Regions from separate parts of the Streptomyces sp. NPDC054841 genome, predicted to be linked through region 1. Evidence: riboswitches for the same ligand, from Rfam matches in the RefSeq annotation. Region 1 holds a riboswitch; each other region holds the start of a gene.

Region 1 (3,265 bases):
ACGGCCAGGTCGGCGATCGTGACGTCCTCGGTCTCACCGGAGCGGTGGGACATCATGCACTTGAAGCCGTTGCGCTGGGCCAGCTCGACGGCGTCCAGGGTCTCGGTCAGCGAACCGATCTGGTTGACCTTGACGAGCAGCGCGTTGGCCGCGCCCTCCTCGATACCGCGGGCGAGGCGCTCGGGGTTGGTGACGAACAGGTCGTCGCCGACGAGCTGCACCTGGGAGCCGAGCTTCTCGGTGATGGTCTTCCAGCCGTCCCAGTCGTCCTCGAAAAGCGGGTCCTCGATGGAGACGAGCGGGTACGCGGCGACGAGCTCCGCGTAGTACTCGGTCATCTCGGCGGCCGAGCGCGACTTGCCCTCGAACTCGTAGTTGCCGTCCTTGTAGAACTCGGAGGCGGCGACGTCGAGCGCGAGCGCGATGTCCTTGCCCGGCGCGTAGCCGGCCTGCTTGACGGCCTCGATGATGAGGTCGAGGGCCTCACGGTTGGAACCGAGGTTCGGGGCGAAGCCGCCCTCGTCGCCGAGGCCGGTCGACAGTCCCTTGTCCTTCAGGACCTTCTTCAGGGTGTGGTAGACCTCGGTGCCCCAGCGCAGGGCCTCGGAGAAGGACTCCGCGCCGATCGGGGCGATCATGAACTCCTGGATGTCCACGTTGGAGTCGGCGTGCGAGCCGCCGTTCAGGATGTTCATCATCGGAACGGGCAGCAGGTGCGCGTTCGGGCCGCCAAGGTAGCGGAAGAGCGGGAGGTCGGAGGCCTCGGAGGCGGCGTGCGCGACGGCGAGGGAGACACCGAGGATGGCGTTGGCGCCGAGGGAGGACTTGTCCGGGGTGGCGTCCAGGTCGAACATCGCCTGGTCGATCAGGCGCTGCTCGGTGGCGTCGTACCCGACGAGCTCCGGGCCGATCTGCTCGATGACGGCGAGGACGGCCTTCTCGACACCCTTGCCCTGGTAACGGTTCTGGTCACCGTCGCGGAGCTCGAGGGCCTCGAACGCACCGGTGGACGCACCGGACGGGACAGCAGCACGGCCGGTGCTGCCGTCGTCGAGGCCGACCTCGACCTCGACCGTGGGATTGCCTCGGGAGTCCAGGATTTCCCGGGCTACGACGACGTCGATGGACGGCACGAGCATCTCCTTCTGGGATGTGACGCTGAATGTGACGTATGCGAAGCAGGTGCAGCGCAGGTCATGCAGGGTCGCTTTGGCCTTGCGACACGAGCCTATCCGGCTCGCGGGCATCAGCCAGCCGGTGCCCGCCCCATGGGACGAAAAAGGGCACAAAACAGACAGAAACCCCGACCCGGCGCGTACGGGGGAAGGCGCGCCGGGCCGGGGAGCCGGGGGACGGGGGTGTGTACGACCGGTGGTCCGCCGGGTCCACCGGGCTACGGGTGCCCGTGGGGGACTACGGGAGTCCGTCGGGGACTACGGGGCGCCCGGTCCGGGTCGGGGAGTCCCGGACCGGGGCGGGTCCCGGGGCCGGGGCGGGTCCCGGGGCCGGGTCGTCAGCCCAGGTGGAGCTTCTGGCCCGGGTGAATGACGTTCGCGTCGTCGATGACGTCCTTGTTCAGGTCGAACAGCTTCTTCCAGCCGCCCTCGACCTTCTTGGCCTGGGCGATCTTGCTGAGGGTGTCGCCGGCCTTGACCGTGTACTCGCCGTCGCCCTTCTTGATGCCCTTCGCGGGGGCCGGGGCGGCGGAGCGCTCGGAGCGGGTGGTCGGGACCTCAGCGCGCTTCGGGGCGGGGGTCTCGGCCTTGGGGGCGGCCGGGGCGGCACCCGTGTACGCGGCGTTGGACAGGCCCACGCCGCAGTTCGGCCAGGCACCCTTGCCCTGGCCCGCCAGGACCTTCTCGGCGATCTCGATCTGCTGGGCCTTCGACGCCTGGTCGGCGGTGGCGGCGTAGGCGGTACCGCCGTACGCGGCCCAGGTGGAGGCCGAGAACTGCAGGCCGCCGTAGAAACCGTTGCCGGTGTTGATGGACCAGTTGCCGCCGGACTCGCACTGGGCGACGGTGTCCCACTCGGAGGCGGTGGCGGCGGACGCGGTGCCGGTGGCCATCAGCGGAGCGGCGATCGCGGCGCCGGTGACACCGGCGAGCGAGGCGATACGGGCGGACCGCTGGAAGACGGTCGGGCGACGGTGCTTGCCCTTGCCGGAAAGCAGCATGGAGTTTTCCCCTCACCGACGCCTACGAGGTGAGCTGTCGGGTTCGGGCCAAGTGAGTTGCCCGGCCACGCGACTTGCGCGCGGCTTCACCCCAAGCCGTTCCGTCCCTCATCGGGCCGGTCCGGCACTTACCTTGGGTCCCCCGCTCCTGCCTTCGGCGCTTGCGCGTCGACTGTTCCCGCCGGCCGCCGGCAGGATTCGGCGTGCGGTCGTCGGGGCCCGCGATGGCGAGCGGTTCAGACCGTAAACGTACTTCTCCCCGATGTTCAAAGACGAACATCGGGGAGAAAACACGCTTATTTGACTTGCAGAGATGTCCGTTTTTGCAGGTGAGAGGCGTGTTGGCCGGAGTTGACCGACAAGACACGCCAGTTGACCGGAAGAGACTCATGTCTCACTTGCACAGAACCGGACATAAGGCGGCGAACTACTTCTTCAACTGCTCCTGATCCAGACCCAGATCGAGGCTCTGGCCAGGCAGGATGAGGTCGGCGTCGGAGCCGACGACCTCCCGGTTCGCCTCGTAGAGCGCGGGCCAGCCGCCGGGCACCTTTTCCGCGTCCGCGATCGACGACAGGCTGTCGCCGGGGAGGACGGTGTACCCATCTCCCGTAGCGGCGCCCTCTCGTGCCGATCCGTCACCTCGTGAGGCATGACGACCGGATTCGCGCTCATCGCCCGAATTGCCCGCCTCGTCCTCGTTGTCGGCGGGGGCGCCGCGGTGCTTGCCGGTGCCGGTGTCCTTGCCGGCGTCAGCGGCGGCGTCACCCTCGCCCGCCCCGTCCGAGTCCTCGCCGGAGCCGCTCGCGGAGCCCGCCGGGGTGGACGGCTTGGCAGTCGGGGTGGACGGCTTGGCGTCCGGGGCGGACGAAGCAGGGGCCGAGGGCTTGGCGCCGTCCTTGTCGGCGTCGTCGGCGTCCGGCTCGGGTGCCACATCCGCCCCGTCGCCGAACGACGGGCTCTTGGCGCCGCCGTCCTGTGCGGCGGGAGTGGAAGCGGCGCCGCTTCCGAGCGTGGCATCGCCCTGCACGAGACCGGCGATCTCCGAGCAGTTCGGCCAGGCCGCCGGCCCCTGGGCGGCGAACACCA
Region 2 (3,265 bases), on a different contig from region 1:
TCTTCTCGGCGCTGTTCACCCTGCTGACGGGAGTCGCCGCCGTCGCGGCGGTGGCCGGGCTGCATGCGTACAACGGCACCGTCTCCGACATCCCGGCCGTGACGGAGCTGCTGACCGTGTTCACGGTCTCCGTGCTGGCTCTCTTCATCAACCAGGTCGTACGCCGCAGCGGCGAGCGCCTCGCTTCCGCGCGCGTCATCGCGGAGGCCGCGCAGCGGGCCGTGCTGCCCACGCCGGCCGACCGGATCGGCGGGCTGCAGATCGCCGCGCGGTACGAGGCGGCGCAGGAGGACGCGTTCATCGGCGGGGACCTGTTCGCCGCGCAGGACACTCCGTACGGGGTGCGGCTGGTCGTCGGGGACGTACGGGGGAAGGGGCTGGACGCCGTCGAAGCGGTGGCCGTGATCCTCGGGGCGTTCCGGGAGGCCGCCGAGCAGGAGTCCTCGCTGGAGGGGGTGGCACAGCGGCTGGAGCGGGCGCTCGCCCGGGAGGGCATGCGTTCCGGGCTCGACGCGTTCGAGGGCTTCACCACCGCCGTGCTCGCCGAGATCCCCCACGAGGACGGAGCGGTCCGGATCCTCAACCGGGGCCACCCCCCGCCGCTCCTGCTGACCGCGGACGGCACGCTGGGCATGCTGGAGCCGCCCGAGATCTCGCTGCCGCTGGGCATGGGGGATCTGGGGGCCTCGCCGGACCGGGCGTACGAGACCCGGTACGCGGCCGGTGCCACGCTCCTGCTCTACACGGACGGGCTGACCGAGGCGCGTGACGCGCACGGCGTCTTCTACGATCCGGGCGAGCGGCTGGGCGGCCGGATCTTTTCCGGACCGGAGGAGCTGCTGGACGCGGTCGTCGCCGACGTACAGCGGCATACGGGCGGCGCGTCGACGGACGACATGGCGCTGTTGGCGGTCACCAGGCCCGGGGAACGGCAGCCGGAGCGGCGCAGGACGATGCCGGTGGTTCCGTGAACGGAACGCTGGGAACGCAGCGCCACGGACCGTAATCGAAACACAGCCCTCCGCATAACATTTGACTCACCGTCAGAAGGGCTGACCGGATTGAGGGGCAGTCAACTCGCCCGATTCGGTGCTGTTGTGCCTGAAAAGTCCAGGCCAATGTCGCTAACGATCACTGGGAAGAGCTTGGAATCCGCCCCCCGTGTCTATTAACGTTCGATAACGCAGCGCGGTCGTCACAGTCGTCGCAAGAGACGGCACCGTGCGCACGCGCCGAATCCCGCAAGGGAACCGGGGAACCACCTATTGGGGTGAATCGGGCACTTCGCAGTGCTCGTAGGAGACCTTCCTGCTCCGAACCCGTCAGCTAACCCGGTAGGCGATAAGGAAGGAAAGGAGAACGCCTCCGTGGCGTCCAACGAGCCTGCCCTCCAGGAACCTCCCACCAGCGAGTGGGTCCCCACCAACGAGTGGGCCCCGGCCACCGGGGCGGAGGAATGGAACCCGACCGAGGAATCGGTCCGTCCGGTCCGTGGCAGGCATCGCGTCGTCAAGCAGCGCAACGGACTCGCCCGGAGCTCCACCGTTCTCGGAGTCGGCGTCATCGCCGCGGTCGGCGCGGGCGGCATGGCCACCGCGCAGAACAAGCCGCCGGTCTCCATATCCCTCCCCGACGCCATCACGGACCACCTCCCGGACGCGGATTCGCTTCCCGGCGTGGGCTCCCTCCTCTCCTCGGACGACTCCGACTCGGAGAGCCGGAACAACGCACCGCTCACCGCCTTCTCCGTCGCCGACACGGCCGCGGACGACGGACAGGGCGCCGGTGACGCGGGCGAGGCCCTGCGTGCCCGGATCCTCCAGCAGGCGGAGCAGCAGCAGGCCGAGGTCGAGGCCGAGGCGAAGGCAGCCGCGGAGAAGGCCGCCGCCGAGAAGGCCGCGGCGGAGGCGAAGGCGCAGCAGACCGCGGCCGAGACCGCCGCCGAGGCCGCGGCCGCCAAGGCCGCCGAGGCGAAGCGGCTGGCCGAGGAGGAGGCCGCGCGCAAGGCGGAGGCCGAGCGGCTCGCCAAGCTCGCCGCGAGCTACTCCCTGCCGACGTCCTCGTACACGATCACCTCGACCTTCGGCCAGGCCGGTTCGATGTGGTCCTCCGGCTACCACACCGGCCTCGACTTCGCGGCGCCCACGGGCACGCCGGCGAAGGCCGTGCACGGAGGCACCGTCAAGTCGGCGGGCTGGTCCGGGTCGTACGGCTACCGCATCGTGCTGGAGCTCGAGGACGGCACCGAGGTCTGGTACTGCCACCTGTCGTCGATGACCGTCGGCGTGGGGCAGACCGTCGGGACGGGCGAGACCATCGGGCGCGTCGGCGCGACCGGCAATGTCACCGGACCGCATCTGCACCTGGAGGTGCACACCCCGGGCGGCGACGGCATCGACCCGATGGCGTGGCTGCGCGACAAGGGGCTCTCCGTCTAGTGCCGTGGCCGGAAAGGTTTGCCGGGAAGCTCGCGGCGTCCGGTGCGGTGCATCGCAAGGCGGAGTATCGCCCTCGTACTGGGCGTACTTGGGTGATGCGACAACGCAGCGAGGTGCCGTGCAGGGCGTCGCGAGCCGGTGAACCGTTCCGGCCACGACACTAGGTCCTGTCCGCCCGGACTGGGCCTAGGAGGACCTGTCCGGGCCTGGGCCCGGACTGGGCCATGGTCCTGGTCCGCCGGGTTCGTACTCGAGTCACCGGCAGCTCTGGCGCACCCCCCCGACGCCTGGGCTGCCGGTTTTTCGTGCCGCGGTGCGGTCCGCGACGCCGCGGCGATCCGCGTTCTCCGCTACCTCCGGTACGGGTTGTAGCCGTCGTAGTCCAGATACGGCGGTGGCTGCCACACCTGGCCCGTCGCGCGGGCCGCGTACGTGAGGGCCGGGCCCGCGACGCTCCTGCGCTGCCAGAGATGATGGAGCAGCTCCTGCTCGCGGGCGACGAAGTCCGGGCCCCCCGCGCCGCGCTGGGCCCGGTGGCGCAGGAAGGCCAGCGAGGTCGCGAAGGCCTCGTACTCGGAGACGGCGCGGGCGGCCGCCGGGCCCTGGGTACGGCCGGCCATGTCGCGGGCCACCGTGCGCGCTCGCATGGAGGACAGGGCGAGCGGCTCGGCAGGGGCGAGCCAGCCGGCCGCCGCGTACGCGGGCAGCTCGGCCGCGACCGTACGCAGCTCGCGCTGCCGGGTCCAGATCGCCAGCCAGGTCAGCAGCCCGAACGCCGGCACCATGAACGCCGCGTACACGGCGTAGAACCCGAACGGGCCGAACCT
Region 3 (3,265 bases), on a different contig from region 1:
ACGCGACCATGCGGGCGGCCGCCTTGCCGTCGGCGAGGATCGACCTCAGCTGGTCGAGGTCGCCCTCGCGGACCATCTTCCAGAACTCGGCGCCGTCCGCCGGGTCGGTGAGCGGGATGTTGAGGTTGCGCACACCGGGCAGTTCGACGTCCGGGCCTTCCAGCTTCTGGTCCGCGGCATTGCGGAAGTCGAAGATCGTGTGGAGCCCGAGCGAGGCGAGGAAGGCGGCATCGGTGTCGGTGGCGTGCGCGAGATGGCCGCTGCGGAAGAGCCGCCCGTGCCGCACCAGGCGCCCGTCAACGGTCGGCAGTCCGCCCACGTCCCGGAAGTTGCGCACCCCGGCCAGCTCGGGTTCGGTCGACGGGATCTGAGGCAGCTGCTGCGTCACGGTGGCTCCTCCGTGTCTGCGGTCGGCGCTCGCCGACAATGGCGCGTTCCTGACCATACGACATCGATTCCTCAGGCAATCATTTCGGCTCCGCTGGAAGGGCCGCGCCGCAGGAGGGCAACCGGAGTACGCCGCGCGCGCTCGTACTGGACCAGCCGATTCCGCTTGGTGGCCTCATCGATGGTCTCGCCGAGGACCACGTGCCGGTGCATGCCCAACAGCTGCTGGACCTTCGTGCCGCTGTCCCTGGGCGCACCTGAAGGCAAGGTGCAGGCCGTTGCCCCGATGGTGGATCGCGCGCGATGATGTGCGAACGTGTGCGAATTTGAGAGGCCGGGGTGATCGAGTCGGTTGGCAGCGGTCGTATCTGGGTTCTGTCCGGCAGTACGAGCAGCTATGCGCTGCTCGTCACCGAACGGGACGAGCTTCTCCATCTCCACTGGGGGCCGCGCATCCGCACGGCCGACGCCGAGTACCTCGCCTCCCAACCCCTCTCGAGCTGCGGCTGTGCTTCAGCGACCCCGTGCACGGCCTCGCGCTGACCGTCCACTACCGGATGCGGGACGAGTGCCTGGACACCGGTGTCGTTCACCGGGGCTCCGTCCTGCTCCACCATGGGCTGCACACGGGTCTCCACGGTGATCTTGACGCGACGGTGATCCGGCTGCGGCGCCGCTGACCGCGCCCGGGTCCGGGTCCGGTCAGCACCTGGGCGGAAGCCCCGGGCGGCCGATTCGTGAACTCCGGGAGTTCACGGCGCACTTGGTGGGCGGCCCGGAAGTGTTTCGCTTGCCGAGCCGGCCGCGACACAAAAGGGACAATGCGGGGCAAGTGGAATGACTTGGGTGAAAGGGGTGGGTGGCGCACTCCTTGCCTGCGTGTGTAGTTGGCGCCAATCGAGCCTAATGGACGATCTGTCCGTATTAGTCCATTTCGGGTAACGCGCCCGAGTTAAGGGGGAGATGGGCTCGGGTTCGTGAGCGGGATCATATCTGTGACGTTCTGTGGTGATGCCGGACATGTGAACTCCCTTGTTACGTAGGAAATCGAAGATCCGTGATTTACAGAGGGTGACCGGGAAATCCAGGTCGAAATCAGGCGGAAGGGTTCCCGGTGGAATTGATGGCTTGTTCGCGCCGACCCGGCTCGCTTACGGTCACCGCAATCCGGTCGGAACGCCTAATCCTGCCGCCGTCCGGAATATCGCACCCACCCACGTGTGGCAGGAGCGGGGGACCCAGGTAGTACGCCGTTCCGGGATCCCGGACGGCTCGGGGTGAAGTCGCGCGCCATGCGCGGCCGGGCATCTCCAGCCCGAACCCGACAGCTCACCTCGCAGGCGGCGGAGAGGAATTCGCCATGCCCGGTAAGGGTAAGCATCGCCGTCCGAGGGCCAACCCGATCACGCGTGGATTCGTCGCCGCCGGAACGGGCGGGGCCGCCATCGCGCTCCCGCTCATCGGCGCCCTCGGTGCCCATGCCGCCGAGAAGTCCGCGCCCTCCGCCGCCCCCGAGCACATCGCAGCCGTCGCCAAGAAGGCCGTCGCCCCGCATGCGCCGAAGGCTCCCAAGGCGCCTGCGACGTACACCGTCGTGGCCGGTGACTACCTGTCGAAGATCGCTCAGGAGCAGAGCGTCAACGGCGGCTGGAAGAAGCTGTACGCCGACAATCGCGCCGCCGTCGGTGAGGACCCGTCGCTGATCCACCCGGGACTCAAGCTGACCCTCGGCGGCAAGCCGAAGGCCCAGGGCGAGGCGAAGGTCCGGAGCGAGGCGAAGCCCGAGCGGAAGGCCAAGGCTCCGGTCAAGAGCGAGAAGCCGTCCGGTTCCTCCGAGCGTGCCTCCCGCACCGCCGAGCGCCCCAAGGCCGCTCCGGCCGCCGCCGAGGCCCCCGCCACGAACGCCGCCGCGAACGCCGCCGCGCAGACCAGTTTCTCCGGCTTCTTCGCGCCGGTCCGCGGCGGCGTCAGCACCGCGTACAAGACCGCCGGTTCCATGTGGTCCAGCGGTTACCACACCGGTGTCGACTTCATCGCCGCCACCGGTACGTCCGTGAAGGCCGTCGGCCCGGGCACCGTCGTGTCGGCCGGCTGGAGCGGCGCGTACGGCAACGAGGTCGTCATCAAGCACAGCGACGGCACGTACTCGCAGTACGCCCACCTCTCCCAGCTCTCCATCGCGTCCGGCGAGAGTGTCACCGGCGGCCAGCAGATCGGCCTCTCCGGCTCCACCGGCAACTCCACCGGCCCGCACCTGCACTTCGAGATCCGCACGAGCCCGAGCTACGGCTCGGACATCGACCCGCTGGCCTACCTCCGCCGGCACGGCGTCTCGATCTGACGCGACGTCCGTACCTGACACGGCGTCTCACCGTCCGCCGGCCCCGCATCGTGGGGCCGGCGGACGCGCGCGTTCCTGCTCCTTCCGGGTATTCCCGCTTTGCGGAAAACTGACCGGGTGGCCTATATCACCCCGCGTCAACCCCTCCCTACGGTGGCGTAGGTCACTTCCCGCGAGGAAAGATGTCTCGACGTGGCAGACGATTCGCGATCAAGAACAAACGGCGCAATCGGGTCCTATGCGGCGATCGGTGACAGCTTCACCGAGGGCGTCGGAGACCCGGGACCTGAGGGACAGTTCGTCGGCTGGGCGGACCGACTCGCGGTCCTCCTGGACGACCGGGTACCGGAACACACCTTCCGCTACGCCAACCTCGCCGTACGAGGCAGGCTCCTCGACCAGATCGTTGAGGAACAGGTCCCGCGGGCGAAGGAACTCGCCCCCGACCTGGTGACGTTCTGCGCCGGGGGAAACGACATCATCCGGCCCGGCACCGACCCCGACGACGTCGCGGAACGCTTCGAACGGGCCGTCGCC

Evidence for each region. Region 1 has a riboswitch for cyclic di-AMP ahead of ACWGI8_RS22620 (transglycosylase family protein). Riboswitches for the same ligand answer to the same signal wherever they lie in the genome.
Region 2: it holds a riboswitch for cyclic di-AMP, as region 1 does, so the genes downstream of both, ACWGI8_RS22305 (M23 family metallopeptidase) here and ACWGI8_RS22620 (transglycosylase family protein) in region 1, are expected to answer to the same signal.
Region 3: it holds a riboswitch for cyclic di-AMP, as region 1 does, so the genes downstream of both, ACWGI8_RS25565 (M23 family metallopeptidase) here and ACWGI8_RS22620 (transglycosylase family protein) in region 1, are expected to answer to the same signal.

The regions. Positions count from the first base shown of each region.
Region 1 is NZ_JBSGZO010000173.1:8,947-12,211, reverse strand. It holds gene eno (phosphopyruvate hydratase) at 1-1,133, opposite strand, end outside; gene ACWGI8_RS22620 (transglycosylase family protein) at 1,514-2,176, opposite strand; cyclic di-AMP (ydaO/yuaA leader) riboswitch at 2,181-2,346, opposite strand; gene ACWGI8_RS22615 (transglycosylase family protein) at 2,604-3,265, opposite strand, start outside.
Region 2 is NZ_JBSGZO010000168.1:5,062-8,326, forward strand. It holds gene ACWGI8_RS22300 (PP2C family protein-serine/threonine phosphatase) at 1-971, shown strand, start outside; cyclic di-AMP (ydaO/yuaA leader) riboswitch at 1,221-1,356, shown strand; gene ACWGI8_RS22305 (M23 family metallopeptidase) at 1,368-2,438, shown strand; gene ACWGI8_RS22310 (PrsW family intramembrane metalloprotease) at 2,789-3,265, opposite strand, start outside.
Region 3 is NZ_JBSGZO010000214.1:2,452-5,716, reverse strand. It holds gene ACWGI8_RS25580 (tyrosine-protein phosphatase) at 1-388, opposite strand, end outside; gene ACWGI8_RS25575 (hypothetical protein) at 460-822, opposite strand; gene ACWGI8_RS25570 (hypothetical protein) at 912-1,067, shown strand; cyclic di-AMP (ydaO/yuaA leader) riboswitch at 1,589-1,743, shown strand; gene ACWGI8_RS25565 (M23 family metallopeptidase) at 1,748-2,728, shown strand; gene ACWGI8_RS25560 (SGNH/GDSL hydrolase family protein) at 2,921-3,265, shown strand, end outside.